4 regions of the Nocardiopsis oceanisediminis genome follow, and region 2 is predicted to be linked to each of the others. Evidence: riboswitches for the same ligand, from Rfam matches in the RefSeq annotation. Region 2 holds a riboswitch; each other region holds the start of a gene.
The links. A riboswitch is a leader RNA that binds a small molecule or an ion and turns the genes downstream of it on or off. The one in region 2 is predicted to bind thiamine pyrophosphate.
Positions count from the first base shown of each region.

Region 1: linked by a shared signal. The riboswitch ahead of thiO (glycine oxidase ThiO) and the one ahead of J0910_RS25625 (ECF transporter S component) in region 2 are both predicted to bind thiamine pyrophosphate.
Region 3: linked by a shared signal. The riboswitch ahead of J0910_RS15830 (TenA family protein) and the one ahead of J0910_RS25625 (ECF transporter S component) in region 2 are both predicted to bind thiamine pyrophosphate.
Region 4: linked by a shared signal. The riboswitch ahead of thiD (bifunctional hydroxymethylpyrimidine kinase/phosphomethylpyrimidine kinase) and the one ahead of J0910_RS25625 (ECF transporter S component) in region 2 are both predicted to bind thiamine pyrophosphate.

Region 1 is NZ_JAFMZJ010000001.1:2,655,603-2,662,577, forward strand. Features, by position in the region: gene pknB (Stk1 family PASTA domain-containing Ser/Thr kinase) at 1-655, opposite strand, end outside; gene J0910_RS11845 (thiazole synthase) at 667-1,488, opposite strand; gene thiS (sulfur carrier protein ThiS) at 1,493-1,693, opposite strand; gene thiO (glycine oxidase ThiO) at 1,717-2,898, opposite strand; TPP riboswitch at 2,896-3,007, opposite strand; gene J0910_RS11860 (Rv2175c family DNA-binding protein) at 3,156-3,515, shown strand; gene J0910_RS11865 (MFS transporter) at 3,605-4,807, opposite strand; gene J0910_RS11870 (ArsR/SmtB family transcription factor) at 4,908-5,300, shown strand; gene thiE (thiamine phosphate synthase) at 5,297-5,971, shown strand; gene J0910_RS11880 (long-chain fatty acid--CoA ligase) at 6,298-6,975, shown strand, end outside.
Region 2 is NZ_JAFMZJ010000001.1:5,872,417-5,879,391, forward strand. Features, by position in the region: gene J0910_RS25615 (energy-coupling factor transporter transmembrane component T family protein) at 1-215, opposite strand, end outside; gene J0910_RS25620 (ABC transporter ATP-binding protein) at 212-1,723, opposite strand; gene J0910_RS25625 (ECF transporter S component) at 1,720-2,304, opposite strand; TPP riboswitch at 2,374-2,479, opposite strand; gene glgP (alpha-glucan family phosphorylase) at 2,504-5,143, opposite strand; gene J0910_RS25635 (alpha-1,4-glucan--maltose-1-phosphate maltosyltransferase) at 5,641-6,975, shown strand, end outside.
Region 3 is NZ_JAFMZJ010000001.1:3,565,229-3,572,203, reverse strand. Features, by position in the region: partial or broken gene J0910_RS15860 (maleylpyruvate isomerase family mycothiol-dependent enzyme) at 1-72, opposite strand, end outside; gene J0910_RS15855 (acyltransferase family protein) at 363-1,514, shown strand; gene J0910_RS15850 (SDR family NAD(P)-dependent oxidoreductase) at 1,546-2,331, shown strand; gene J0910_RS15845 (NAD(P)/FAD-dependent oxidoreductase) at 2,384-3,541, shown strand; gene J0910_RS15840 (YiaA/YiaB family inner membrane protein) at 3,585-3,875, shown strand; gene J0910_RS15835 (alpha/beta fold hydrolase) at 3,946-5,103, opposite strand; TPP riboswitch at 5,187-5,298, shown strand; gene J0910_RS15830 (TenA family protein) at 5,311-5,940, shown strand; gene J0910_RS15825 (hypothetical protein) at 6,395-6,601, shown strand.
Region 4 is NZ_JAFMZJ010000001.1:5,538,580-5,545,554, reverse strand. Features, by position in the region: gene J0910_RS24160 (glycosyltransferase) at 1-996, shown strand, start outside; gene J0910_RS24155 (hypothetical protein) at 1,159-1,488, shown strand; gene J0910_RS24150 (LysR family transcriptional regulator) at 1,906-2,853, opposite strand; gene J0910_RS24145 (pyridoxal phosphate-dependent aminotransferase) at 2,985-4,259, shown strand; gene J0910_RS24140 (DUF6457 domain-containing protein) at 4,641-4,889, shown strand; gene thiD (bifunctional hydroxymethylpyrimidine kinase/phosphomethylpyrimidine kinase) at 5,035-5,838, opposite strand; TPP riboswitch at 5,828-5,926, opposite strand; gene J0910_RS24130 (DUF368 domain-containing protein) at 5,984-6,943, opposite strand.

The DNA of each region.
Region 1 (6,975 bases), 3.2 Mb from region 2:
GCGGCTGGGACCCGGTCAGCAGCTCGTAGAACATGACGCCGGCCGCGTAGACGTCGCTGCGCGCGTCGGAGACGCCCCGCTCGATCTGCTCCGGCGCGAGGTAGGCCGCGGTCCCCATCAGGGTGCCGGTCTTGGTCAGCCCCTGCCCGGACGACTCCACCGCCCGGGCCAGGCCGAAGTCGGCGACCTTCACCCCGCCGTCGTCGGTGAGCAGCACGTTCTCCGGCTTGACGTCGCGGTGCACCAGACCCGCCTGGTGCGCCGCGCTCAGCGCGCCCAGCACCGCGGCCATCACCTGGAGCGCCTCGCGCACCCCGAGCCGCCCCATGGCGGTGAGCATGTCGCGCAGGGTCCGCCCCGGGACGTACTCCATGGCCAGGAAGACGTGGCCCTGGTCCTGCCCCTGGTCGAAGACCTGGACCACGTTGGCGTGGGAGAGCCGGGCCGCGGAGTGCGCCTCGTTGATGAAGCGGCGCACGAAGTCCGGGTCGGTGGCCAGCGACGGATGCATCACCTTCAGCGCCACGGGCCGGTCCAGCCGGAGGTCGTGGGCGAGGTAGACGGTCGCCATGCCGCCGCCGGCGACGCGCGACTCGACGGAGTAGCGGCGGTCGAGCGTCGCACCTATCAGCGGGTCGGCAGTCGTGAAGTCCACGGGAGGGGAGTCTACGGGTGTTCGGCGGGAGGGGAAGACGCGTGGGCGTGTCGGCGCACCGGGATCCGCCCGGCCAGCCGCGCCGCGCGCCCGGCCCGCACCGCGTCCCGCATCGCCCCCGCCATCAGCACCGGGTCCTGGGCCCGGGTGACCGCCGTGGCCAGCAGCACCGCGTCGCAGCCCAGCTCCATGGCCTGCGCCGCCTCGCTGGCGGTGCCGATCCCGGCGTCGATGATCACCGGCACCGAGGCCTGCTCGACGATCAGCTCGATGTTGTGCGGGTTGCGGATGCCCAGACCGGAGCCGATCGGCGCGGCCAGCGGCATCACCGCGGCGCAGCCCAGCCGCTCCAGCCGGCGCGCCAGCACCGGGTCGTCGTTGGTGTAGGGCAGCACCGTGAAGCCCTCGTCGACCAGGCGCTCGGCGGCGTCCAGCAGCTCCACCGGGTCGGGCAGCAGGGTGCGCTCGTCGGCCACCACCTCCAGCTTGACCCAGTCGGTCTCCAGCGCCTCCCGGCCCAGCCGGGCGGTGCGCACCGCCTCTGCGGCGGTGAAGCACCCGGCGGTGTTGGGCAGCGGCGCGATCCCGTTCCGCTGCAGCACGTCCCAGACCGACCCCTGGGTGCCGGGGGCGACCCTGCGCATGGCGACGGTGGTCAGCTCGGTCCCGGAGGCGATCAGCGCCTCCTCCAGCACGCTCATCGACGGCGCGCCGCCGGTGCCGGTGATCAGCCGGGAGCCGAACGGGCGCCCGGCGATGACCAGCGGGTCCGCGGCCGGCCGCGGCTCCCGCGCGGCCCCGGTCCCGGTGGCTTCGGTGGTCTCGGCGGACATCGGATCAGCCTCCCTGGACGGCGGTGAGCACGTCCACCCGGTCGTTCTCGGCGACCGGGGTCCCGTCCCAGCCGCCCTTGGGCACCACTTCGTCGTTGACCGCGGCGGCGACGCCGCTGCGCGCCCCGGTGAGCGAGCGCACCACGTCGCCCACGGTGCTGCCGGGGGCGACGGTGCGCCGCTCCCCGTTGACGATCACGTCCACTGCGTTCTCCTCTCGGTACCGGCTCAGTGCCGGCCGCCGCCGGCCGGCCCGAACCGGGCGGCCGCGAACCTGCGGGCGAAGTCCGGCAGCGCCCCGCCGGCCAGCACCTCGGCCATCGCGTCGGCGGTGCCCGGGGTGAGCAGCACCCCGTGCCGGAAGTGCCCGGTGGCCAGGTGCAGCCCGGCCGGGCCCAGCGGCCCCAGGAGCGGCTCGTTGTCCGGAGAGCCGGGGCGCAGCCCGACGCAGGCCTCGGCGATCTCCAGCTCCCCGACGCCCGGGACCAGCTCGTGCGCGTCGCGCAGGATCTGGTGGACGCCGCCGGCGGTGAGCCGGGTGTCCGGCCCCATCTCCTCCTGGGTGGCGCCCAGCACGATCTCGCCGTCGGCGCGCGGCACCAGGTAGACGGGGGTCCCCTTGACCAGGCCGCGCACCGTGCGGGAGACGATCGGCTCCTCGCCCGCGGGGGTGCGCAGCCGCAGCAGCTGGCCCTTGACCGGGCGCACCGGCGGGAGCAGCCCGTCGGGGAGGCCGCCGATGGAGGGGGTCCACACCCCGGCGGCCAGCACCACCTGATCGGCGCGGACCTCCGCGCCGCCGGCGGTGCGCACGCCGCGCACCCGGCCGCCCTCGCAGAGCACCTCGGCCGCGCGGTCGGCGGTGAAGTCCGCCCCGCGCGCCGCCGCGGCCAGCCGCAGGGCGCGGGCCAGCCGGCGCGGGTCGACCGAGTGGTCGTCGGGGACGTGCACGCCGCCGCGCACCCCGGGGGCGAGCATCGGCTCCAGCCGGCGGCACTCCCGGGAGGTGATCCGCTCGGCCTTCAGCCCCAGCCGGGACTGGAGCTCGCCGAGCTCGGTCAGCCGGGACAGGTCGTCGGTGTCGAAGGCGATCTGCAGGGTGCCGCGCTCCCGGTAGCCGGCGTCCTCGCCGGAGTCGGCCTGCACGTCGCGGACGAAGCCGGGGTAGCGGTCGCGGGAGTCGGCGCCGAAGCGCATCAGCTCCTCTTCGCCGAACATCGCCTCGGTGGCCGGGGTGAGCATGCCCGCGGCGACGCCGGAGGCCGCGCCGGAGTCGCCGGCCGGGGCGAGGACGGCGACCCGCAGCCCGCGCCGGGCGGCGCGCCAGGCGGTGGCCAGGCCGATCAGCCCGCCGCCGACGACGGCCGCGTCGTAGCCGCCGCGGTGGGCGGGGGTGTCTGCTGCACGCATGGCGGAGACGCCACTCCCTTCGCCGGCATGACCCGGATCAGGTTCGTGCGGTCGGGGGCCGGCAGCCCCCCTCTCAGCCGGGTCCCACCCGGCTCCCGCGGGAACGTTCGCTTCGCGGATCCGTACCCGGTGGTCGGATCCGTCCCCCCATCCTAGCGACGCCCGCGCGCGGGCGGCCGGAGAGGTCGGACCACCGGACGGCGGGGCGGCGGCGCGCAGAGCCGCCGAGCAGGGGCCGAATATGGCACATTGGGGGTGTGAACGAGAACGACAACCGCATCGACGCCCTGGTCGGCGACTGGATGACCGTCAAGGACGCCGCGGCCGCCCTCAACGTCTCCCCGAACAGGATCAAGCAGTTCATCCGGGACCACCGCCTGGCCGGCGTGAAGCGCGGCGGCGAGCTGAAGATCCCGGCGGCCTTCATCACCGGCGGCGACGTCCTCAAGGGCCTCCCGGGGACCCTCACCGTGCTGGACGACTGCGGCTTCACCGAGGAAGAGTCACTGCAGTGGCTGTTCACCCCGGACGAGACGCTGCCCGGGGCGCCGATCGACGCGCTGGCGCAGAACCGCGGCACCGAGGTCCGCCGCCGGGCGCAGGCCATGGCCCTCTGATCCCGGCCCGCTGACCCCGCACCCTCCGCCGCGGCCCGGCCGCGGCGCCTCCGGGCCGGGGCGGACCGCCTCCGCCCCGGCCCCGGTCCTCACCCGCGCCGCCGCTCGGCCCAGAGCAGCGCCAGCGCGGGAACGAGCAGGGCGGCGCCCAGGTAGCCCAGCTGCGCGGGGTCCAGCCAGGCCAGCGCCGCGCCGCCGGTGATCCCGCCCAGCGACATCCCGCCGTACAGGGCGGAGCTGTTCAGCCCGATCAGCACCGGCGCGGAGGACGGGTCGACCTCGACCGCCCGCTGCTGCTGCGGCACCGCCACCAGCCAGCCGAACGCGCCGTAGAGCAGCATCCAGGCGAACGCCCCGGGCAGCGTCGCGGCGGCCGGCTCGACCAGCAGGAAGAGCGCGATCAGCACCGGCAGCGCGACCGCCATCACGGTGCGCGGCCCGCGGGCGTCGGAGGCCCGCCCGGCGGCCAGGTTGCCCGCCACCGAGGCCAGCCCCCACACCCACAGCAGCGCCGCGCCGACCGCCCCGCCTCCGGTGACCGGGGCGAACACCGGGGCGATGTAGGCGAACACGGTGAAGCTGCCCCAGAAGACGAGCAGGGTCTGCGCGGTGACCGCCAGCAGCCGGGGGCGGCCCAGCGCGCGCAGCCGCTCGGCGAGCCCCGCCGAGGGGAGCCGGACCCCGCCGGGCAGCAGCGCCATCCCGGCCAGCGCGGCCAGCGCGGCGAGCACCACCATCCACAGCGCGGCGCGCCAGCCCAGCGCGGTGCCGAGCCAGGTGCCCAGCGGCACCCCGAGGGCGGTGGCCGCGGTCATCCCGCCGAGCACCACCGCCATCGCCCGGCCCTGGAACCGGGGCGGGCTGAGCACCGAGGCCATCACCGCGGCGTTGGGCGTGTAGAGCGCCGCCCCCGCCGCGGCCACCGCGCGCGAGGCGATCAGCACCCCGAAGGACGGGGCGAGGGCGCCGGCGGCGCTGCCGGCGGTGAACAGCAGCAGCCCGCCGATGAGGACGGCGCGCCGGTCCATCCGCCCGGTGAGCGCGCCCAGCACCGGGGCGAGCACGGCGTAGGCGAGGGCGTAGGCGGTCACCGCCTGCCCGGCGGCGCCGGTGCCGACGCCGAGGCCCTGGGCGATCTCCGGCAGCACGCCGGAGGTGACGAAGGTCGCCGTGCCCATCGCGAACGCGCCGGCGGCCAGCGGCAGGATGCGGGCGGCGGAGTAGTCCTGCGGCGGTTCCGGAGGGCCGGCGGCTCCGGGACCGGAGGGAGAGGCGAGCGGGGAAGCGGCCATGCCGGCCTCCAGAATCGTTGGATGTGTGTCAAACGATCGGAAGGCTGGCATGATGGTTTGAAGATTGTCAAACCGTTCTTCGGGGGTGACGGTGGAGCCCATGTCCCGACTTCCCCAACCGGACCGCGCCGAGCTGCGGCTCTCCGCCGTCCTGGACGCCCTCGCCGACCCCGTGCGGCTGCGCCTGCTCGCCGACCTCACCGCCGATGGCGTCGAGGTCGACACCGAGCGCAGCTGCGGCATCGAGGCGTGGAGCGTGGCGGTGCACAAGTCCACGCTCTCCCACCACTTCAAAGTGCTCCGGGAGGCCGGGGTGATCAGCACCCGGGTCGAGGGGCGGAACCGGTGGATCCGGCTGCGCCGCGACGACCTGGAGGCGCGCTTCCCCGGCCTGCTCGGCGCGGTGCTGGCCGCACTGCCCGAGGAACTGGAGCGGGCCGGGGCGCCCCGGCCCGAGGGGAGCGGCGGGCAGGCCGCTAATCTGGCCCGATGAGCCAGCCGCAGAGCCAGCCGCAGAGCCTGCGCGAGCGCCTTGAGAGCGCCCGCCTCTACCTGTGCACCGACGCCCGGACCGAGCAGGGCGACCTCGAGGAGTTCCTGGACGCCGCCCTCGCCGGCGGCGTGGACATCGTCCAGCTCCGGGACAAGGGCCTGGAGGCCCGCCAGGAGCTGGAGGCCCTGGAGGTGATGCGCGCGGTGTGCGAGCGGCACGGCGCGCTGCTGTCGGTCAACGACCGCGCCGACGTCGCCCGCGCGGCCCGCGCCGACGTGCTGCACCTGGGCCAGAACGACCTGCCGGTGCACCACGCCCGGGAGATCATCGGCGACGGGCCGCTGATCGGCCGGTCCAACAACACCCCCGAGGCCGCCGCCGCGTCCGCCGAGGAGAAGGGGGTCGACTACTTCTGCACCGGCCCCACCTGGGCCACCCCGACCAAGCCGGGCCGCCCGGCGGCAGGTCTCGACCTGGTCCGCCGCGCCGCCGCGCTCGCCGGCGGCCGCCCCTGGTTCGCGATCGGCGGCATCGACCTCGGCAACCTCGACGAGGTCCTCGCCGCGGGCGCCCGCCGCGTGGTGGTGGTCCGCGCCATCACCCGGGCCGACGACCCCCGGGCCGCAGCGGCCGAGTTCTCCCGCCGCCTGGCCGACGCCGCCCGCTCCTAGCCCGTCGTCGGGCAAGGGGCGGCGCCGCGGAAGAACCCCGCCTCCGCCCTCCGCGATGATCTTGGCGTTGCGGGGGTATCAGGGCGCCCTGATACCCCCGCAACGCCAAGATCATCGGGGCCTTTCCCCCGCCGTCCGCCGGGCCGCCGCATCCCTGGGCTCCGAGGGCGCCGCCGCGCCGGTGCCCCGGACCCGGCGAGGCCGGCTCTCCTAACACTGTTAGGTAACGATCGCCGTGACCGCCTTCACCCCCGCGGGCGCGTCTCCTAGTTTCGGTGGCACCCATCACACCGGCGCAGGCCGGGCGGCGACGAGGGGACACGCGCATGCGCAGCACCATGCAGGACGCACCGCTGTCGATCGGAGACCTGGTCCGCTACGGGACCACCGTGCACGGGGACGCCGAGGTCGTCACCTGGACCGGGGGCGAGCCCCGGCGGGCGGCCTTCCGGGAGGTCGGGCGGAGGGCGGCGCGGCTCGCGCACGCGCTGCGCGAGCTCGGCGTCACCGGCGACCAGCGGGTGGCCACCTTCCAGTGGAACGGCCAGGAGCACCTGGAGGCCTACCTCGCGGTGCCCGCGATGCGCGCGGTGCTGCACACGCTCAACATCCGGCTCCACCCCGACCAGATCGCCTACATCGCGAACCACGCCGAGGACCGCGTGGTCATCGTCGACGCCGACCTGCTGCCGCTGTTCGAGCCGCTGCTGCCCCGGCTGGCCACCGTCCGGCATGTGATCGTGGCCGGCGGCGACCCCGGCGGGCTGGCCGCCGAAGGCGTCCGGGTGCACCGCTACGAGGAGCTGATCGCCGGCCGGCCGGACGCCTTCGACTGGCCCTCCGGCGACGAGCGGGACGCCGCGGCCATGTGCTACACCTCCGGCACCACCGGGGACCCCAAGGGCGTCGCCTACAGCCACCGCTCCATCTGGCTGCACTCCATGCAGGTGTGCATGACCGACGGCAAGGGGCTGCGCCAGTCCGACACCGCGCTGGCCGTGGTC
Region 2 (6,975 bases):
TTGACCAGGCCGACCGAGAAGGCGGCCAGCACCAGCGGCACGCCGACGGTGAGCAGCGCCCGGCGCTCCAGGCCCGCGAACGGCAGCAGCAGGACGGTCGCGGCGAGCACCGCGCCCGCGGTCACCGGGTCGACCGCGGGGATCAGCCCGGCGGCCACCAGCAGGGCGGCGACGATCTTGGCCGCCGGGTTGCGGCGGCGCAGCACCCCGGTCATCGGCCGCTCCCCACCGCGGGCGCCACGCCGCCGCCGGCCACCCGCAGCTCCACGTCGGTGAACGGGCCGAGCAGCCGCTCGTCATGGGTGGCCATGACCACCGCGCGGCCCTGCGCGCGCAGCTCCGCCAGGAGCGCCACCAGCTCGGCCCAGGTGCAGGCGTCCTGGCCGAAGGTGGGCTCGTCGAGCAGGAGCACGTCGGGGGCGTGCGCCGGCCCGGAGCTGAGCGCGGTGGCCACCGAGAGCCGCCGCTTCTCCCCGCCGGAGAGCGTGTAGGGGTGGACCCCGGCCAGGGGCGCCAGCCGGAGCCGCTCCAGCAGCTCGCCGACCCAGGCCGCGGCGGTCTCCGCGGGCAGCCCGGCCCGCTTCGGGGCGAACTCCAGCTCCTCCCGGACGGTGGCGGTGACGAACTGGTCCTCGGCGTGCTGGAAGACCGTGCCCAGGTGGCGGGCGAGCCGCCGGGCCGGCCAGCGGCCCAGGTCCCGGCGGTCCACCCCGGCCAGCGCGCCCTCCGGCCGCACCGAGCCGGCGTCCGGCCGGGCCAGCCCGCCCAGCAGGGTGAGCAGGGTCGACTTCCCGGCGCCGTTCGGCCCGGTCAGCGCGGTGGTGGCGGAGCCGGCCACGGCCGCCTCCACCCGGTCCAGGACGGTGCGCCGGCGGCGCGGGTCGGTGCCGGGGCCCAGCGGCTCCAGCGCGGTGCACCCGGCGGCCCGGATCAGCACCTCCCCGGTGGCCCCGGAGGCTCCGGGCGCCCGCGGCTCGTGGCCGGGCACCCACACCCCGCGGGCGGCCAGGGCCGCCCCGTGCCGGGCGAACACCTCGCCGGGCGGGCCGTCGGCGACCACGCCGCCGCCGGGCTCGACCACCACCACCCGGTCCACCAGGCCGACCGCCTCGGCCACCCGGTGCTCGACGACCACCATGGTCGCCGAGCTCTCCGCGGCCAGCCCGGCCAGCACCCCGCGGATCTGCGCGGCGCCCTCCGGGTCGAGGTTGGCGGTGGGCTCGTCGAGCAGCAGCAGCCGGGGCCGCATCGCCAGCGCCCCGGCGATGACCAGGCGCTGCTTCTCCCCGCCGGAGAGCGCCGCGGTGGAGCGCTCCGGGCCGTGGCCGAAGCCGACCCCGGCCAGCGCCTCCCGGACCCGGCCGCCGATCAGCTCCGGGTCGGTACCGATGTTCTCCAGGCCGAACGCGACGTCGTCGCCGGCCCGCGCCATCACCAGCTGGGTCTCCGGGTCCTGGGCGACCAGGCCGGTGCCGCCCCGGCCGCGCTCGGCCGGGGCGCCGTCCACGGTGAGCTCGCCCTCGCTCTCCCCGGTGATGGCCGATTCCGGCCCGGTCAGCCCGGCCAGGGCGTGCAGCAGCGTGCTCTTGCCGGCGCCGGAGGGGCCGAGCAGCAGTACCCGCTCGCCGGGCTCGACCTCCAGGTCGACCCCGCGCAGCGCCCACTCCTCGCGGCCGGCGTGCCGCCAGCCCCAGCCGCGCAGCCGGATCCGCGCGCCGCTCATCCGCGCGCCGAGGGGAAGGGGGTGAGCGCCCCGGCCCGGGCCAGGGCGGTGGTGAGCAGCCGGCCGCCGACCCCGGCGATCAGCACCGAGCTGGCGGCGACGAAGGCCGCGTAGGCGGCCATGAAGGAGGCCGGCCAGTCGGCGTAGGTCATGGTGAGGTCCATGCCGATCGGGGCCAGCGCGGCGGCCGCGGCGGCCAGCACGGAGGCCGCCATGCCCCAGGAGCGGTACCGGCCGGCCAGGAAGACCAGCTCCGGCAGGAGCCCCTGGAAGAAGCCGGCGACCAGCACGATCATGCCCCAGTGCGTACCCAGCAGCGCCGAGACCGTGGCGGCCGCGACCGAGGTGAGGACGCCCGCCCCGGGCTTGCGCAGCACCAGCATGCCGAGCACGCCGGGCAGCAGCCAGATGCCGTAGATGACCGCCTGGGCGGGCGGGAAGAAGACGAACAGCGGTGCGGTGGCCTGCCAGAGCATGCCCCAGAACCAGAATATGACGCCGATGGCGACGCCGAGCACCGCGGCGACGACGATGTCGACGGTGCGCCAGGCGTACGGCGAACGCTGGGCGGTGGTCTTCACGGGTGGGTCCCTTCGCGTCGGTGAGGACACGAGAGGGCTCAGGCCAAGAGCGCCCGGTACGGACTCCGCCGGGCGGAACACACGACTTCCTTCGCTGGCATGATCCAGATCAGGTGTCTAAGGGTCTGCGGGGTCTCCGCACTCTCAGCGCCGAAGCGCTCCCCTGTCGGTTTCCACCCATTATGCGGGTTATCGCCGCTCAGCGCAGCACGATCCCGTCCTCCATTCCGCGGTGCGGCTCCGGAACGGCCACCAGCCCCATCTCCGCGGCCGAGCGGAGCGCCGGGTGCCGGGGCAGCACGCGCACCGTGTAGCCGCCGGAGCCCGCCCTGGTCAGCGGGGCCGAACCGGTGTAGCGGTGCCCCTCCTGCCCGCCGCCGGTCCACTCCAGCACGGCGACGGCCGGCGCCACCAGCCGGCCGTCCTCGTCGACCCGGCCGACCAGCGCCTCCACCTGGACGTCGTCCGGGTCCAGGTCGCCGAGGCGGACCGTGGCGCTCAGGTCCAGCTCGCCGCCGGCCCGCGGCGGCTCCCCGGTGCCCGCGTCGATCCCGCCGGCCTCGACGTGCTCGATGCGCACCCCCGGCCAGCCGGCGCGGACCCGGGCCTTCCAGGCCGCCAGCTCGCGCGCGCCGGCCGCGCCGCCGTCCAGCAGCGCCCGCGAGGAGGCCGCGGCGCCCCGGTAGTAGCCCGCCACGTAGTCCTGGACCATCCGGGTGGCCAGCACCTTCGGCCCCAGCGAGACCAGGGTGTGCTTGACCATCTCCAGCCAGCGCTTGGGCAGGCCGTCGCCGTCGGCGTCGTAGAAGAGCGGCGCGACCCGCTCCTCGATGAGCTCGTAGAGCGCGCGGGACTCCAGGTCGTCGCGGCGGTCGGGGTCGGAGACCCCGTCCGCGGTGGGGATCGCCCACCCGTTGGACCCGTCGAACCACTCGTCCCACCAGCCGTCCCGGACCGACAGGTTGAGCCCGCCGTTGAGCGCCGACTTCATCCCCGAGGTGCCGCTGGCCTCCAGCGGGCGCAGCGGGTTGTTCAGCCACACGTCGCTCCCCTGCACCAGGGAGGCGGCCAGGTCCATGTCGTAGTCGGGCAGGAAGACGATGCGGTGCCGGACGTCGGGGCGGTCGCTGAACCGAACGATCTCCTGAATGAGCCGCTTGCCGCCCTCGTCGGCGGGGTGCGCCTTGCCCGCCACCACGATCTGCACCGGCCGGTCCGGGTGGAGCAGCAGCCGGGCGAGCCGGTCCCGGTCGCGCAGCATCAGGGTGAGGCGCTTGTAGGAGGGCACCCGGCGGGCGAAGCCGATGGTGAGCACGTCGGGGTCGAGCACGCCGTCGATCCAGCCCAGCTCGGCGCCGGTGGCGCCGCGGGCCCGCCAGGAGGCGCGCAGCCGGGCGCGGGTCTCCTCCACCAGCCGGCCGCGGAGCGTGCGCCGCATCCGCCACAGCTCGCCCTCGTCCGCGCGGGCCACCTTGCGCCAGCCCTCGGAGCGGTTGAACTCGGCCGAGTCGCCGACCACCGCCGCGGCCAGCTCCTGGGCCTCCTCGGCCACCCAGGTGCGGGCGTGCACCCCGTTGGTGACCGAGCCGATCGGCACCTCGTCCGGGTCGAACCCGGGCCACAGGCCCTGGAACATGCCCCGGCTGACCGCCCCGTGCAGCCGGCTGACCCCGTTGGCCCGCTGGGCCAGCCGCATGCCCATCACCGCCATGTTGAACACGTCGGGGTCGCCGCCCGGGTAGTCCTCGGCGCCGAGCTCCAGCACCCGGTCGGCGGGGAGCCCCGGCACAGCCGGGGAGTCCCCGTCCAGGTGGGCGAGGACCAGCTCGCGCGGGAAGCGGTCGATGCCGGCGGGGACCGGGGTGTGCGTGGTGAAGACGGTCCCGGCCCGGGCGGCCTCGACCGCCTCCGCGAAGCCGAGCGGCCCGCCGTCCACGCCGCGGCCGTCCATGTACTCGCGGACCCGCTCCAGGCCGAGGAAGCCGGCATGCCCCTCGTTCATGTGGAACACCTCGGGCCGGGGGTGGCCGCTGATCTCGCAGTAGAGCCGGACCGCGCGCACCCCGCCCACGCCGAGCAGCAGCTCCTGGCGGAGCCGGTGCTCCCCGCCGCCGCCGTACAGCCGGTCGGTGACCGCGCGCAGGCCCGGCGGGTTGCCCTCGTGCACCGCGTCCAGCAGCAGCAGCGGCACCCGGCCCACCCGGCAGACCCAGACCCGGGCGGTGAGCCGCTCGCCGCCGGGCAGGTCCACCCCGATCTCGGCGGGGGCCCCGCCGGGGCCGGACAGCCGGGTGATCGGCAGGCCCTGCGGGTCCACCTCGGGGTAGGACTCCAGCTGCCAGCCCTCCCGGGAGAGGGTCTGGGAGAAGTAGCCGTGCCGGTAGAGCAGCCCCACCCCGATCAGCGGGACGCCCAGGTCGCTGGCGCTCTTCAGGTGGTCCCCGGCGAGGATGCCGAGGCCGCCGGAGTACTGCGGCAGCGCGGCGGCCAGGCCGTACTCGGCGGAGAAGTAGGCGATGGCGCGCGGCCGGTCCGCCTCGTCCGCCCCCTGGTACCAGCGGGGCCCGCCGAGGTAGGCGTCCAGGTCCGCGGCGGCCTCGGCGAGCCGGGCGCGGAACGCCTCGTCGGTGCGGAGCTCCGCGAGGCGCTCCCGGCCCACCTCCCCCAGCATCCGGTAGGGGTCGCGGCCGACGGACTCCCACAGCGCGGCGTCGACCGCGGCGAACACCTCGCGGGTCGGGGCGTGCCAGACCCAGCGCAGGTTGGCCGCGAGCCGGCCCAGCGCGGACAGCTCTTCGGGCAGAACGGTACGTACGGTGAATCTCCGGATCGCCTTCACGGACCGTGAGGCTAGCCAATGCGCGGCCGGGGCGCGAGCCTTTCCGGGCCGTTTTCGTGATTTCACCGAGAATTCAGTGCAGAGCACCGCCCGAATGCCGGGAAGAGCCCGAACCGAATCCTATTCATGCCCGTGTTGCCGCCGTGCCCGCAGTGAACTTCTGAAACCAATGACCGGTTCGCCGGAATCAATACGAAAGAAACATGTCTAAAACCGCATGGATATCCGCATTCGCACTGTGACGACAATCACAAAAATAATCGCGGCCGGACTGTCGGCAGCGGCGTTCCGGGCCCTGACGATAGGACAGTGAGACGCGGCTCCTCCGTCCCGGAATCAGTCAGTTGAAACACGCGGCATCACGCTGAAACATCCTTCCCTGCCGGAAACCCGACACACGGGCGGCACACGAGGGAACACCGGGAACATCCAGAGCCGGTACGGCATGCCCGAAAACGCCCGGCATAGATCCCGACATAGATATCGATGGTGCTCTTGTGATCGGACGAATTCCCATTCTCGACGTCGCCCCCGTGCTCGGCTACGGGACCGCCTGCGCCGCCGCCGGCGAGGCCTTCCCGGTGAGCGCCACCGTGATCCGCGAGGGCCACGGCGCCCTCGGCGCGGCGGCGGTGCTCTACGACCCCAAGGGCAAGCGCGCCGCGCAGGTCCCGATGGCCGAGGCCGCCCCCGGGACCGACCGCTACACCGCCCTGCTCAGCGCCCCCGAGCCGGGCCGCTGGACGTTCGCGGTGGAGGCGTGGGCCGACCCGTTCGCCACCTGGCGCCGCCGGGCCGAGGCCAAGATCCCGCTGGACCAGGACGCCGAGCTCACCCTGGAGGAGGGCGCCCGGCTGCTGGAGCGGGCCGCCCGCCGGGTGCCGCGCCGCCCGGAGCTGGCCGCGGCCGCCGGGCGGATGCGCGACGCCTCCCTGCCCGCCGCCGAGCGGCTGGCCCTGGCCCTCTCCGAGGAGGTCGCCGGGTCCCTGGCGGCCAACCCGCTGCGGGAGAGCACCACCCGCAGCAAGCGGTTCCCGCTGACCGTGCACCGCCGCCGGGCCCTGGTCGGCTCCTGGTACGAGTTCTTCCCGCGCTCGGTCGGCGCCGAGTACGACGAGGCCGAGGGCCGGTGGCGCTCGGGCACCCTGCGCTCCGCCGCCAAGCGGCTGCCGGCCATCGCCGACATGGGCTTCGACGTGGTCTACCTGCCGCCGATCCACCCGGTGGGGCGCTCCTTCCGCAAGGGCCCCGACAACGGCCTGCACGCCGGGCCGGACGACCCCGGGTCGGTCTGGGCGATCGGCTCCGCCGAGGGCGGGCACGACGCGGTCCACCCCGACCTGGGCGACATCGGCGACTTCGACGCGTTCGTCGCCGAGGCCGCCGCGCACGGCATCGAGGTCGCCCTCGACCTGGCCCTGCAGTGCTCGCCGGACCACCCGTGGGTCGCCGAGCACCCGGAGTGGTTCACCGCCCGCCCGGACGGCTCGATCGCCTACGCGGAGAACCCGCCCAAGAAGTACCAGGACATCTACCCGCTCGACTTCGACAACGACCCGGAGGGCCTCTACGCCGAGGTGCTGCGGGTGGTCCGGCACTGGATGGCGCACGGGGTGCGGATCTTCCGGGTGGACAACCCGCACACCAAGCCGCTGGCGTTCTGGGAGCGGCTGCTCGCCGACGTCGCCGCCTCCGACCCCGACGTGCTCTTCCTCTCCGAGGCGTTCACCCGCCCGGCGATGGTGCACGCGCTGGCCAAGGCCGGGTTCCACCAGTCCTACACCTACTTCACCTGGCGCAACGGCAAGGAGGAGATCGAGGAGTACCTGGCC
Region 3 (6,975 bases), 2.3 Mb from region 2:
GATCAGCGGCCAGAGGTCCGCTCCGCGCCGGGCCGCCGGTTCCGGATCGGCCGCTCCGCTCGTGCCGGTCATAGGGCTCCTCCTCCGTGTTCCCCCGCCCCGGCCGCGCCGGGCCCGGAGGGCGCGGGGTCCCCGGGGTGCTCCCCCGTTGCGGACAGGACCGGCGCCGGCCGCCGGACTCATCGCAGGCGGCGCGGACTCCACCGGGAAACCTCCCGGGGCGGCCGGGGGAGGCCCCCGGGCACCGGATCCGGGAAAACCCCGATGCATTTTCCGGCCGCCCGTGCAAGAATCTGGCCGAGCGGCCAGAAAATCGGCCGCACGACCACATTCACCGCCCTGCACGGGGGAGAGGCAGCACCATGACGACAGGATCCGCGCCGGGCGTCCGGCCCGCACCCGCATCCCCGGGGCCGGCGCCGCGGCCCCGGCTCGCCTACATCGACAACCTGCGCATCCTGCTCACGGTCCTGGTCGTGCTGCACCACTGCGCGGTGACCTACGGCAACATCCCGGCCTGGTTCTACACCGAGCCCGCCCAGGACCCCTCCGGCGTCGCGCTGGACCTGCTGGTCATCTTCAACCAGGCCTTCTTCATGGGGTTCTTCTTCCTGATCTCCGGGTTCTTCACCCCCGGCTCGGCCGACCGCAAGGGGGCGCGGCCCTTCCTCCTGGACCGGCTGGTCCGGCTGGGGATCCCGCTGCTGCTCTTCGTGCTGCTGATGCGGCCGCTGCTCACCTACGGCATCTACACCGAGCTGGCCGCCGACGAGCTGCCCTACTGGCTCTTCTACATCTTCAGCTGGGACGCCGGACCGATGTGGTTCGTCGAGGTGCTGCTCGTCTTCTGCCTCGCCCACCTGCTGATCCGCCGGTTCCGCGCCCCCCGGGAGGCCCGGATCGCCGAGCGGCGCACCGGCCGGATGCCCGGCCCCGCGGCGGTGCTCGGGTTCACCGCCGGGCTGATCGCGCTCACCTTCCTGTGGCGGCTGCTGGTCCCGACCGGCACCTACTGGCCGGTGGTCGGCCTGCCCACCCCCTACTTCCTGCCGCAGTACGCGCTGATGTTCACCGCCGGCGCGCTGGCCTTCCGGCGCGGCTGGTTCGACTCCGTCCCCCGGGCCGCGGGGTGGGGCGGCCTGGCCATGGCGGTCTTCGCGACCGCCGTGCTCTTCCCGGTCAGCGGCGGAGCCGGCGTCCTGCCCGGCGCGTGGGGCTCGCTGTCCGGGGCGGCCTTCGAGAGCGTCTTCGCGGTGGGCGCGGTACTCTTCCTGCTCTGGCTCTTCCAGCGGTTCTTCGACCGGCAGGGCCCGTTCGCCCGGTTCCTCTCCGCCAACGCCTTCGCCGTCTACTTCCTGCACTCGCTGGTCCTGGTGGGGATCGGCCACGCCCTGTCCGGGTGGGAGGCGCCGGCGGCCGCCAAGTTCGGCGCCATGGCGGTGCTCGCGCTCCCGCTGTGCTGGGGCGCCGCGCACCTCATGCGCGCCCTGCCCCTCGCCAAGCGCGTCTTCTGACCGCCCCGGCCCCTTGATGAGAAGAGAGCACATGAGCGCGTTCGACGGAAAGAGCATCCTGGTCACCGGGGGTGCGAGCGGGATCGGCGCGGCCACCGTGCGCCGCGCCGCCGCCGACGGGGGGCGGGTGCTGATCGCCGACACCGACGAGCGGGCCGGGACCGCGCTCGCCGAGGAGACCGGCGCGCTGTTCCGGCGCACCGACGTCGGCGACTTCGAGCAGATGAAGGCCGCGGTGGACGCCGCCGCCGAGGCCCACGGCGGCCTGGACGTGCTGTTCTGCAACGCCGGGGTCGGCGGCCCCAGCGAGGGCCTCGTCGACCAGGGCATCCCCTACGACCTGGACCGGTACCGCGAGACCGTCGCGGTCAACCTGCACGGCCCGGTGCACGGGGTGCACGCGGCCCTGCCGCTGATGCGCGGCCGCGCGGGCGCGTCGATCCTGGTCACCTCCAGCATGGCCGGCCTGTTCGCGCCGCCCCTCGGCGAGGTCTACGCCGCCACCAAGCACGCCCTGATCGGCTTCGTCCGCTCCCTGGCGCTGACGCTGGCCGACGAACCGCCCACCGTGAACGCGATCTGCCCCGGCTACGTCGACACCCCGATGATCGCCCCGCTGCGCACCATGATCGACGGGATGGGGCTGACCGGGACCATCGCCGCCCCGGAGCAGGTCGCCGCGCTCGCCGAGCGCATCGTCGCCGGGCGCGGCAGCGGGGAGGCCTGGCTGATCACCAGGGACGCGTGCGCGCCGTTCCCCTTCCCCGACCAGGGCGAGATCCTGCGGCGGATGCACGACGGCACCGGCCCGGCGTGACACACCGCCGGAGACCTGGCCGCCCCCGAGGCGCGCGGGGCAAGCTGGACCCATGAGGGTGATCGTGATCGGCGGCGGCATCGCCGGCACCAGTGCCGCCTACCATCTGGCGAAGCGGGGGGTGTCCACCACGCTGGTGGACGCCTCCCGGGTCGGACAGGCCACGGCGGCCGGCGCCGGGCTGGTCTTCCCCTGGCCCATGCCGTGGGACCCGCCGCCGATGCGGGACTTCGCCCTCCAGGCGGCCGCCCACTACCCGGCGCTGATGCGCGAACTCGCCGAGGACGGCCAGGCGACCGGCTACCGGGTGGTCGGCGGGATCTCCGCGGGCACCGGCCCCGAGCGGTTCGACCGCGAGCTGGCCCTGCTGCGGGAGCTGCGCGCCCGCCCCGGCTACGAGGGCCTGGGGGAGGTCCGCCGCCTGCCCCGGGGCGGGCCGGCGGAGCTCTTCCCGGCCCTGGCCGACGAGTACGAGGGCGTCTTCGTGGAGGGGGCGGCCCGGGTGGACGGCCGCCGCGCCCGGGACGCGCTGTTCAACGCCGCCGAGGAGCGCGGCCTGCGCTACGTCAAGGGCGACGCGGAGCTGGTGGCCGCCGGCGGCCGGGTGACCGGGGTGCTGGCCGGCGGCGAGGAGCTGGCCGCCGACGCGGTGGTGGTCGCGGCGGGCGCCTGGTCGGCGGCGCTGCTCCGCCCGTTCCGCGTCGACCTGCCGGTCTACCCGATGCGCGGGCAGATCGTGCACGCCGCGCTGCCCGGCGTCCGGACCCGGGACTGGCCGGTCGTCCGCTTCTCCCAGGAGGGGCGGTACCTGCTGGCGCTGCCGCCGGACCGGGTGGTGCTGAGCGGGACGTGGGAGCCGTGGGCCGGGTTCGACCACCGGGCGACCGTCGGCGGCGTGCTGGAGGTGCTCTCCGGCGCCGTCGCCCTGGCCCCCGCGCTGGTCGAGGCCACGGTCGCCGAGACCCGGGTGGGCTTCCGCCCGGCCTCCCGGGACGACCTGCAGCTCCTCGGCCCGGTCCGGGCGCTGTCCGGGGCGGTGGTGGCGACCGGGCTGGGCGCGTCCGGCCTCACCTACGGCCCCTACCAGGGCGCCGTCGCCGCCCGGCTGGTCCTGGGCGAGGACCCGGGGAGCGACCTGTCGGCGTTCCGCCCGGACCGGGTGGCGCCTGCGGCGGGGACCCCGCCGGAGCGCACCGGACCGGTTGAGTAGCGGTACTCATCCGCGCCGCACCGGCCCCGGCCACCATGGAGCCATGAGCTCCGCACCCCTGAACACCAAGGTCACCCCCGCCTTCTACCTCCAGTCCCTCATCGCCTTCGGCGTCGCCAGCGCGGGCCTGTGCGGCGGTGTCGCCCTGCTGCCGATCGACCCCTGGATGCGCGCCTTCATCGGGATGGGCGTGCTGTTCGTCATCACCTCCACCTTCAACCTGGCCAAGTGCGTCCGCGACCGGCAGGAGGAGGCGCTGATGGCGGCCTGGGCCGAGCAGGCCCAGGCCTACGGCGCCGGCAGCCACCACGCCTACGCGGGCAAGAGCGGCTGACCGCCGGACCGGCGCGGAACGGCGCCCCCGCCCCGCCCCCGGGGCCGCGGGGGCGCCGCGGCGTGCGCGGTCAGCGGCACAGGGCGCGGACGGCCTCCTCGAAGTGCGGGAACTCCTCCCGGGCGCGGCGCAGGATCTCCTCCGGGGGGCGCCGCCCGCCGGGGGCGTACCGCTCGGCGATCTCGGCGGTGCGCGGGCAGGGGTCCCCGGCGGGGCCCCAGCCCATCGCCTCGGCGGGGCCGACCCCCTGGGCCAGCAGCCAGAGGAAGGACCCCAGGTCGCAGGCGAGCACCAGCAGCTCGCCCTCCGAGCCGAGGAAGACGACGGGCTGCTCCGGCAGCGGCCGCCCCTCCCGGACCAGCCACAGCCCGGCGTAGCCGCCCGCCCCGTTCATCCCGAAGAACCGGTACTCCCGCCCGTCGGCGTCGGGGTTGCCGGTCCACAGCCGGAACCACCAGGCGGTCTCCTCCGGGTCCTCGAACGCCTCGTACATCTCGAAGTCGACGTCGGCGCGGGGGAGCCCTTCGGCCGCGGCCTCCGCCAGCCCCGGCGGCAGGTCCGCCCCGGCCCCGCCGGCGCCCGGGGCGCCCGCGCCGACCGGCGCGGAGCGGTCCAGGAAATCCCCGACGGTGCGGGCGAAGTCCTCCGGAGCGTCCAGCCACGGGTAGTGGCCGGCGCCGGGCAGCACCGCCGTCTCGCCGCGCGGGAACAGCCCGGCGATCTCCGCGGCGACCCGGGGGAGCGGGCCGCCGTCCAGTCCGCCCGCGACGGCCAGGACCGGGGCGTCCAGTCCGGCGACGGCGGCGCGGGCGGCCGCCTCCCACCGGTGCTCCTCGGTGAAGTCGATGCCCAGGGCGCGGCCCCGGGCGGTGACCAGGACCAGTGAGCGCACCCGCTCGGGGTGCCGGGCCGCGTACAGGACCGCCAGGTCGCCCGCGGCGGAGTGGGCCAGCAGGTCGACGCGGTCCAGGCCGAGGTGGGCGCGGAGCGCCTCGACGTCTCCGGTCTGCCGGTCGCAGCGGCGGGCCGCCGGGTCGGCGCCGCCGCCGGAGTCCCCGGTGCCGCGCGGGTCGGGCACGATGAGCCGGCGCCGCCGCGCCAGCCCGCCGAGGCCGCCGAGGTAGGCGCCGGCGCGCATCGGGCCGCCGGGCAGGCAGATCAGCGGTTCCCCCTCGCCTTCGGCGCGGTAGGCGAGCGGGGTCCCGTCGGGAGCGGTGAAGGAGGGCATGGCGCGATCCTTCCGCCCCGCACCGGAACGGGCAAACGCCGCACCCCGGGGCGGAACGCCGTCCCGGCCCCCGGTATGGTCGTCGGCACGGCGCGGGGTGCACCGGTCCGATGTCGGCATCGGCCGGAGCTGAGATCACACCCGTCGAACCTGATCTAGCTCGAACTAGCGAAGGGAACGCCCATCTTGAGCGATTTCTGTGCCGAGGTGTGGAACGAGACGGCCGGCGTGCGCGCGGCCATCGACGACCTGCCGTTCGTCCGCGGCCTGGCCGACGGGTCCCTGTCCCGGGACCGGTTCGACTACTACATGGCCCAGGACGCCCTCTACCTGCGCGGCTACGCCCGGGCCCTGGCGTCGGCGGCGGCTCGGGCCGACCGCTCCGACGAGATCGCCTTCTTCGCCAAGTCGGCGCACGACGCGATCGCGGTGGAGAGCTCCATGCACGAGGGCTTCGTCGGCGAGGTGGCCGGCCTGCGCCCCTCGCCGACCTGCACCGCCTACGTCTCCTACCTGCTGGGCCTGGCCCAGACCCAGGGGTACGGCGAGCTGGCCGCCGGGGTGCTGCCCTGCTTCTGGGTCTACACCGACGTCGGCGCCCGGCTGATGGAGAAGGCCGGCGACCTGTCCGGGCACCCCTACGGCGAGTGGATCTCCACCTACGCCGACGAGGAGTTCGCCGCCTCCACCCGGCGGCTGTGCGCCATCACCGACGGCATCGCCGAGCGCTCCGACGCCGCCACCGTCGCCCGGATGCGCGAGGCCTTCACCACCGCCACCACCTACGAGTTCCACTTCTGGGAGGCGGCCTGGGAGAAGGAGGGCTGGGCCTTCTAGCGCCCGTTCGGAGCGGTGGTCATCGGAGGCCGCGCATCCAGATCACCGCTCCGCGCAGGCGGGGGCCGGCCAGACGGCTCTCGGGGGGCGTGTCGTAGCGGGCCGCGATGGCGCGCCGCGCCTTCAGCGTGTCGATCGGGCGCTCCGCGCTGCTGCGGCCTTTGCAGAGCCCGGCGCCGGAGGAGACCGGCCGACCCGCCCCCGCGCCCCCTCTTCCTGCGGGCGGCCGCCTGCTCGGCCCTCCCCGGGACGGCCGCCTTGGTTCCGCGCCTGCGGGATCCCCCTGCCGGCCCCCGGTGGCCCGGTGGAGCACCGCCTCCGGGGAAAGCCGCGCTCCGGAACGGGCGTCCGGGACCGGCCGGAAGCGGCATATTTCCCGATTGCCCGGCGGGGCCGGGGTGCGGCGGGTACCGTTGCCCCGACCGAGAGCCCGGACGAGCGTGGGAAACAGCCGATGGAGCCATACGACAGGACCCTCTCCGCCGGGGACCTGAAGGGCCGGACGACGGTCACCGACACCGGGGGCAACACGGCCGTCATCCACGCCGGCCCGGTCCGCATCCGCTGCACCTGGAACGACCGGGCCGCGCTGATCCAGCTGGCCTCGGCCGCCATGCAGGCGCTGACCATCGTCGACGGCGACCACCGCATGGAGCACTGAGCCGCACCGGGGGAGCCCCCGCCCCGGGCCGAGGGGTTCCGGCGGCCGCCGGAACCCGGGACCGGCCGGCGCGGGCGACACGCCGGGACGCCGCTTCCCGGGTTCAGGGCCGGGGTTCCCTTTCGGCCCGGGGGCGGGGCGGCCCGGCGGGCGGAGCACCGGAAGAGGCCTGCCCCGGCGGGGCGCCGCAGGTGATCGGGACGGCCCCCGAGGCCCGGTAACGGACATCCGGATCACGGCGCCGAGAGCGCCCGCAAGGGGAGGGGCGCCGGGGCCGCCCCGCGGCCGCGCCCGGCGCGCGGAGCGGCGCTCCGCCCCTGCTCGCCCTAGCCCCTGCGGGCGCCCGCGGGCATGTGTCCGCGAGGCGACACTCA
Region 4 (6,975 bases), 330 kb from region 2:
ATGGACCGGCTGGCCCCGCACGTGGTGCACGCGCAGAGCCATTTCACGGTGAGCAGGGCGGCCGTCCGCCAGGGCCGGATCTCCGGGACCCCGGTGGTGCTGACCAACCACTTCATGCCGGACAACCTGTTCGCGCACGCGCACATCCCGGAGCGGCTGCAGGGCCTCGCGGGCCGGCTGGCCTGGCGGGACATGGTGCGGGTGGCCGACGAGGCCGACTACGTCACCACGCCCACCCGGCGCGCGGCCGACCTGCTCGCCCAGAAGGGCTACGGCCGCCCGGTCGAGGCGGTCTCCTGCGGCATCGACCTGGAGCGCTTCCACCCCCGCCCGGCCGAGCGGGCCGGTGCCCGCGCCGGGTTCGGCCTGCCGGACCGGGAGACGGTGGCCTTCGTCGGCCGGCTCGACGAGGAGAAGCGGATCGACGAGCTGATCCGGGCGCTGCCGCTGGTGCACCGGGAGCGGGACCTGCAGCTGGTGCTGGCCGGCACCGGGCAGCGCGAAGGGGAGCTGCGCGAGCTGGCCGCCGGGCTGGGGGTCGCCGACCGGGTGCACTTCCTGGGCTTCGTGCCGGACGAGGAGCTGCCGCGGGTGTACGTGGCCGCCGACCTGTTCGCCATCGGGAGCATCGCCGAGCTGCAGAGCATCGCGACCCTGGAGGCCATGTCGACCGGGCTGCCGGTGGTCGCGGCGGACGCCCTGGCCCTGCCGCACCTGGTGGACCACGGCCGCAACGGCTACCTGTACCGGCCGGGCGACGTCGCCGGGCTGGCGGACCGGATGCTCGCGGTGCTGGGCTCGGGCCGGGAGGCGATGGGCGCCGCCTCCCGGGAGATCGCGCTCACCCACGACCACCGCCGCTCCCTGGCGCGCTTCGAGGAGATCTACACCGGGGTCCGGCCGACCGGGGGCGGGCCGCAGGGGCCGCTGCCCGGCCGCGGCGGGGAGGCGGCGGGGCGCCCGGCCCGGCCGCGGCGCCACCCGGTCCCGGTCTGACCCGGGCGCGGCGGCGGCCCGCCGGAGGGCGCCTCTCCCAGGGGGAGCGGGCCCCGGCGGGCCGTTTCCATGCCCGCCGACCGTATGGTGACTTTCCGTGGTTTTTGCGTCACGATCTGATGGGCTATCGCCTTTGCTGGAAACACACGAAGTGTGTGGTTCGTGGGGTCCAGCCGAACGGATGGGGCGGCGTACGCCGACAGCGTCGCCGCCCGTCTGAACATTGCCGAGTGCGAGGCCGAGGAGTACCAGAGCCGCCTCGCCGAACTCGACCGCGCCCACCGCGACCTGGAAGAGCGGGTGACGCGGTTGGAGAGCGAGCTCACCGCGGCCCGCCAGGAGCGCCTGGAGGCCTTCACCCGCTGGTGGAACTGCCGGGAGGACCGGGACCGGGCCCGGCACATCGCCCGGAGGCTCCGCCGCCGCCTGCACCGGGCGGCCCGCCGCGAGCTCCGCAACCGCAGGGCGGGCGAGGAGCCGAGCACCGGCTGACGCCCGCCTGCGCCGCCCCGGGCGGGGCCCGGATCGTTGCCGGGAATTCCGCCCCAGGGCGATGATCTTGGAGTTGCGGGGCCATCAGAGCGCTCTGATGGCCCCGCAACTCCAAGATCATCGGGGGCGGGGGTGGGGGCTTCTGCGGCCGCCCCTTTTCCGTCAGCGTTCTCAGCTTGTTCTTCAACCTGGGCGGTGGGGTGATCCTTCAGGCTCATGGTGCGTTCGGCTGTCCTTCCCGCGTCATGGCGCGGTGCCCGGCGCCGGTTCTTCGCCCCCGGGGGCGCCCGGGGTCCGGAGCCGGGGGTTGGGGCGCACCGGCGGGACGGGCCGCCTTCGCGCGGGCGGCGATCACAGGCCAGGTCCACCCATCGGCCGCCTCGATGCCCCGGCCGTCCCCGAGGTCGAAGAACAAGCTCAGGCGCCGGGGATCCGGTCCAGTACCTCGGCGAGGTCGCGCTGGACGTCGGCCGCGGCCCGGCGCAGGGCGCGGAGCGTGACGTCGATGGCGGGGCGGCGGAGGCTGGCGGCGCGGACCGAGGCGTAGACGCCGCGCGCCGGGGCCTCCCCGGGCAGCCGCCGGAAGGCCAGCCCCGCGGTCCCCGCGGTCAGCGCCAGGGCGGGCACCGCGGCGATGCCGATGCCCCGGGAGACCAGCCCCAGGATGGTGGCCAGGCCCTCGAACTCCCAGGCCGCCGCGGGGGCGCCGCCGACGTCGGCGAGCACCGCGTCGGTCCCGTAGCGGGACGGCTCCCCCTGCGGCGCCGCGATCCACGACTCGCCGGCCAGCCGGCGCAGCTCGACCGGGAGGGCCGGGTCGGCGAGCCGGTGGTCCTCGGGGACCGCCAGCACCATCGGGTCGCGCAGCAGCAGCTCGTGGCGGATCTTGCCGGCGCCGGTGTCCGGAGACCGGCCGGTCCAGATGTCGACCAGGGCGATGTCGGCCTCCCCCGCGCTGACCTGGCGCACCCCCGAGCCCTCCATGGTCTGGCGGAGCACCAGCTGCATCGAGTCGTGCCGGCGCAGCCGCTCGGCCAGGCGCGGCGCGAACGCGACGGCGCCGGTGGGGAAGGCGGTCACGGTCACCCTGCCGGTGACGACCCCGCGCTGCTCGGCCAGGACGGACTCGGCCGCCTCCACCATGGCGAGGATCTGCTCGGCCTGCTCGGCGAGGAGCCGGCCGGTCTCGGTGAGCTCGGCGCTGCGCGCGCTGCGGTCCAGCAGCTGCGCGCCGACCTCGCGCTCCAATGCGGCGAGCTGCTGGGAGACGGCCGAGGGGGTGTAGCCGAGGGACGCCGCGGCGGCCGCGATGGTGCCCTGCTCGGCGAACTCCCGGAGCAGCTGGAGCCTTCTCAGATCGAGCATAAGGACAGCTTACGCTCACCATCGAAAAGAGTCGCTTGTGGTAACGCGTCGGGCGGGGCAGGCTGAAGAGTGAAGGCACCGGAAAGTCGGCCTCAAGACCGGCCACCTGGATCAGCGGAGTTGATTCCTCCATGACAGTCGCCGTTTCAGCGACCCTCGCCGTCAACGAAGCCCTCGCCGAGAAGCGCCGCCAGGGCCTGCAGGTGCTCCCGCTCGGCTTCGGTGAGGCGGGGCTTCCCGTCCACCAGATGATGCGGGACGCCCTCTCGGCCGGGGGAGGGGACAACGCCTACGGACCGGTGGCCGGCAGCGCCGTGCTGCGCGAGGCCGCCGCCGGCTACTGGGGCCGGCGGGGGCTGCCCACCGACCCGGACATGGTCGCGGCCGGCCCGGGCAGCAAGCCGCTGCTGTACGCGCTGCTCCTGGCCATCGGCGGCGACACCGCGATCGCCGCGCCGAGCTGGGTCAGCTACGCCGCGCAGAGCCGGCTGGCCGGCAACCGGCCGCTGTTCGTGCCGACCGAGCGCGGCCAGGGCGGCGTGCCCCAGCCGGACCTGCTGGCCGAGGCGGTCAGCACCGCCCGCGAGCAGGGCCGGGACGTCCGCGCGGTGATCACCACCCTGCCGGACAACCCCACCGGGACGGTCGCCTCCGAGGACACCGTCCGCCGGCTCGCCGAGGTCGCCCGCGCTCTGGACCTGGTCGTCATCTCCGACGAGATCTACCGCGACCTGGTGCACGACCCGGCGGCGGAGGTCCGCAGCCCCGCCGAGTTCGCCCCGGAGCGCACCGTGGTCACCACCGGGCTGAGCAAGAGCCTGGCCCTGGGCGGCTGGCGGCTCGGCGTCACCCGGCTGCCGGACTCCCCGCTGGGCCGCCGGATCCGGGCCGAGCTGCTCGGCGTGGCCAGCGAGATCTGGTCCAGCCCGACCGGGCCGGTGCAGCGGGCCGGCGCGCTGGCGTTCGCCGAGCCCGCCGAGCTGACCGCGCACATCGAGCGCAGCCGCCGGCTGCACGGGACGGTGGCCCGGGCGGTGGCCGAGCGGTTCACCGCGGCCGGGGCGTCGGTGGCCGCGCCGCAGGCGGCGTTCTACCTCTACCCCGACTTCGAGGCGCACCGCGAGCGCCTCGCCGCCGACCACGGGGTCGGCACCGGCCCCGGGCTGTGCGGGCTGCTGCTGGAGCGGTACGGCATGGGCGTGCTGCCCGCGGTGGAGTTCGGCGAGAGCGCCGAGGCGCTGCGGATGCGGGTGGCCACCAGCCTGCTCTACGGGGAGACCGAGGCCGAGCGGTACGCGGCGCTCGCCGTCGACGACCCCACCCGGCTGCCGTGGATCCAGGCGCACCTGGACCGCCTGGAGGAGGTGCTGGCCGACGTCGCCGCCCCGGTGGCGGCAGCGGCCTGAGCGGCTCCGGGCCCTCCGGGGGGGGGAGGCCCGGGGGCGGACACGGAGGAGCGGGACCGGTCATCGCGGAAGGGCCGGTCCCGCTCCTTGCCGCCGGGCCAGGCTAGCGTCCCCGCGGACCCCGCCGCACCCGGGACCCTCCCGATCCCCGGTCCCCGCCGCCGCACCGCCCCTCCCGCGCCGGCCCCGCGGGGCCTGGGGAAGAGGGGGAACGGGCGCCGACCGCTCCGGGCGGTGCGCGCCGGAGGCCCGGACACGCGACCGGCGCCGTGGGGAGGGGCGGGTGCGGCGGAGCGCATCCCCGCGCCGGCCGTCTTCCCCACCGGGGATCTAGGATCGTCGGCGAGAGCAGAGCAGAGCAGGCGGAGCCGGGGAGCGACGATGACGCTGGTGGAGTGGGCGCGGCTGGTCAGCGCGGAACTGGACCTGCCCGAAGAGTCGGACAAGGCCGACGTGGACCGGATCCTCGACCTGGCCAGGGACGCCGCGCACTCGGTGGCCCGCCCGGCGGCCCCGCTGACCGCCTACCTGATGGGCATCGCGGTCGGCCGCGGCGCCGACCCGGCCGAGGCGGCCGCGGCGCTCAGCCGCCTCGCCCTGGCCCAGGCGGACGGAGGCGGGGAGGGCTGACCCCGGGCGGGGAGCCCCGGCGCCCCGGAGCGCCGCCGAGACGGTCCTCCCAGGGGCCCGCCGGGGCGCCGGGACCGGTACGGAGGGCAGGGGCGGGCGCGCGCCGCCCCCTGCCCCGGTAGGAGGCCCGGCCGCGGCCCGGCGGTCACCACCAGGCGTGGAAGTGGTGCACCGGCCCCATGCCGCGGCCGACCTCCAGCTCGTCGGCGCGGCGCAGCGCCTCGGTCAGGTAGGACTTGGCGTCCCGCACCGCCTCGGCGACCCCGGCGCGCTGCGGGAGCAGGGCCGCGATCGCCGACGAGAGGGTGCAGCCGGTGCCGTGCGTGTTCCGGGTCGGGACCCGCTCCGCGGTGAACGGGACGGCCGCGGCGTCCGGTTCCACCAGCAGGTCGGTGCTGTCGCCGCCGGAGAGGTGGCCGCCCTTCAGCAGCACCCGGGCCGGGCCGAGCTTGAGCAGGCGGCGGGCCTGCTCCTCCATCTCCTCCAGGTCGGCCGCCTCGTCCTCGCCGAGCAGGTCGGCGGCCTCCGGGAGGTTCGGGGTGACCAGGTCGGCCCGGGGCAGCAGCACGGTGCGCAGCGCCTCGATCGCCTCGGCGGCCAGCAGCCGGTCGCCGCTCTTGGCCACCATCACCGGGTCGAGCACCACGTTGCGCAGCCGGTAGGCGTCGAGCGCCGCGCCGACCGCCTCGATGACGCCGGTGTCGGCCAGCATGCCGATCTTCACCGCGTCGATGCGGACGTCGTCCAGGAGGGTGGTCAGCTGCCGGGTGACGAACTCCGGGGGGACCGGGTGCACCGCGGCGACGCCGGTGGTGGTCTGCGCGACCAGGGCGGTCACCACGGTGGTGCCGTAGCCCCCGAGGGCGGAGAAGGCCTTCAGGTCGGCCTGGATCCCCGCGCCCCCGCTGGGGTCGGTGCCGGCGATGGACAGGATGTTGAAGGAGCCCATGTGGCGTCCCTTCGCTAGTGCGAGCTAGATCAGGTTCGACGGGTGTGTTCTCAGCCGGTGGCGTGCACCGGCACCCCGCGCCGTCGCTTCCGCTCCGGAAGGACCGGAGCGGCCCGGCCGCCTCGGCGGCCGGGCCTTCAGCCTGTCACAGCCGGGCGGACTCCCGGACGGCGGGCCGGGCGTGCCGGCCGCCGCCGGAGCCGCTCTTCCGGCCGCCGCCCTTGACCAGGTGCTCGATGAGCAGGACCGCGACGACGACCGCGAACCCGACCGCGACCATGGCCAGGGTGAACGGGACGTCCCCGGAGGGGGCGTAGAGGGTGCGCTCCTCGTCCTGCCAGGGCCACAGGGCGCGCAGCGAACCGGCCATCACACCGGTCAGCGCCACCAGGGTCACCATCCGGTGGTGCTCCAGCAGCCACTGGAGCAGCTTCACGAAGAGCGCGCCGCCGATGAACGCGCCGAGGACGAAGGTGCCGATGTAGCCGAAGTCGCGGTTGTTCAGCGCGTCCATGGTGGGCGTGTAGAGGCCCAGGGTGAGCAGGATGAACGAGCCGGACATCCCCGGCATGATCAGCGCGGAGACCGCGACGGCCGCGGCGGCGATCACGGCCGGGGCCGAGGGCTCCACGTGCGCGGGCGGCAGGCCGGTCACCACGAAGGCGACCGCGCCGACCGCGGCGGCCAGCAGGTAGTGCCAGGCCTTCCAGCGCTGCCCGGCCGCGGTGTAGGGCACCCAGAGCGAGGCCAGCACCAGGCCGAAGAACAGGGCGTAGGAGCGCTGCTGCTCGGACTCGACCAGCGGGGCGATGATCTTCGCGGCGAGCAGCGCGGCGGCGACCATGCCGACCAGCACGGCGCCGATGGCCGCCCAGTCGGCCTGGCGGAACTCCGCCGCGGCCCGGCCGGCGCCCCGGCCGCGCGGCAGGTCGGAGACGGCCGCCCGGAGCCCGGAGAGCACATGCCCGGCCGAGGTGATGAGGGTCTCGTACACCCCCACGATCAGCGCGACCGTGCCGCCGCTGACGCCGGGAACGACCTCCGCGGTGCCGATGAGGCCTCCGCGGACGACGTTGAACAGATGGGTCCCGATGGATTTCGCCATGTCTCGTGTTTCGTCTTCGAGGGATCGAGGAG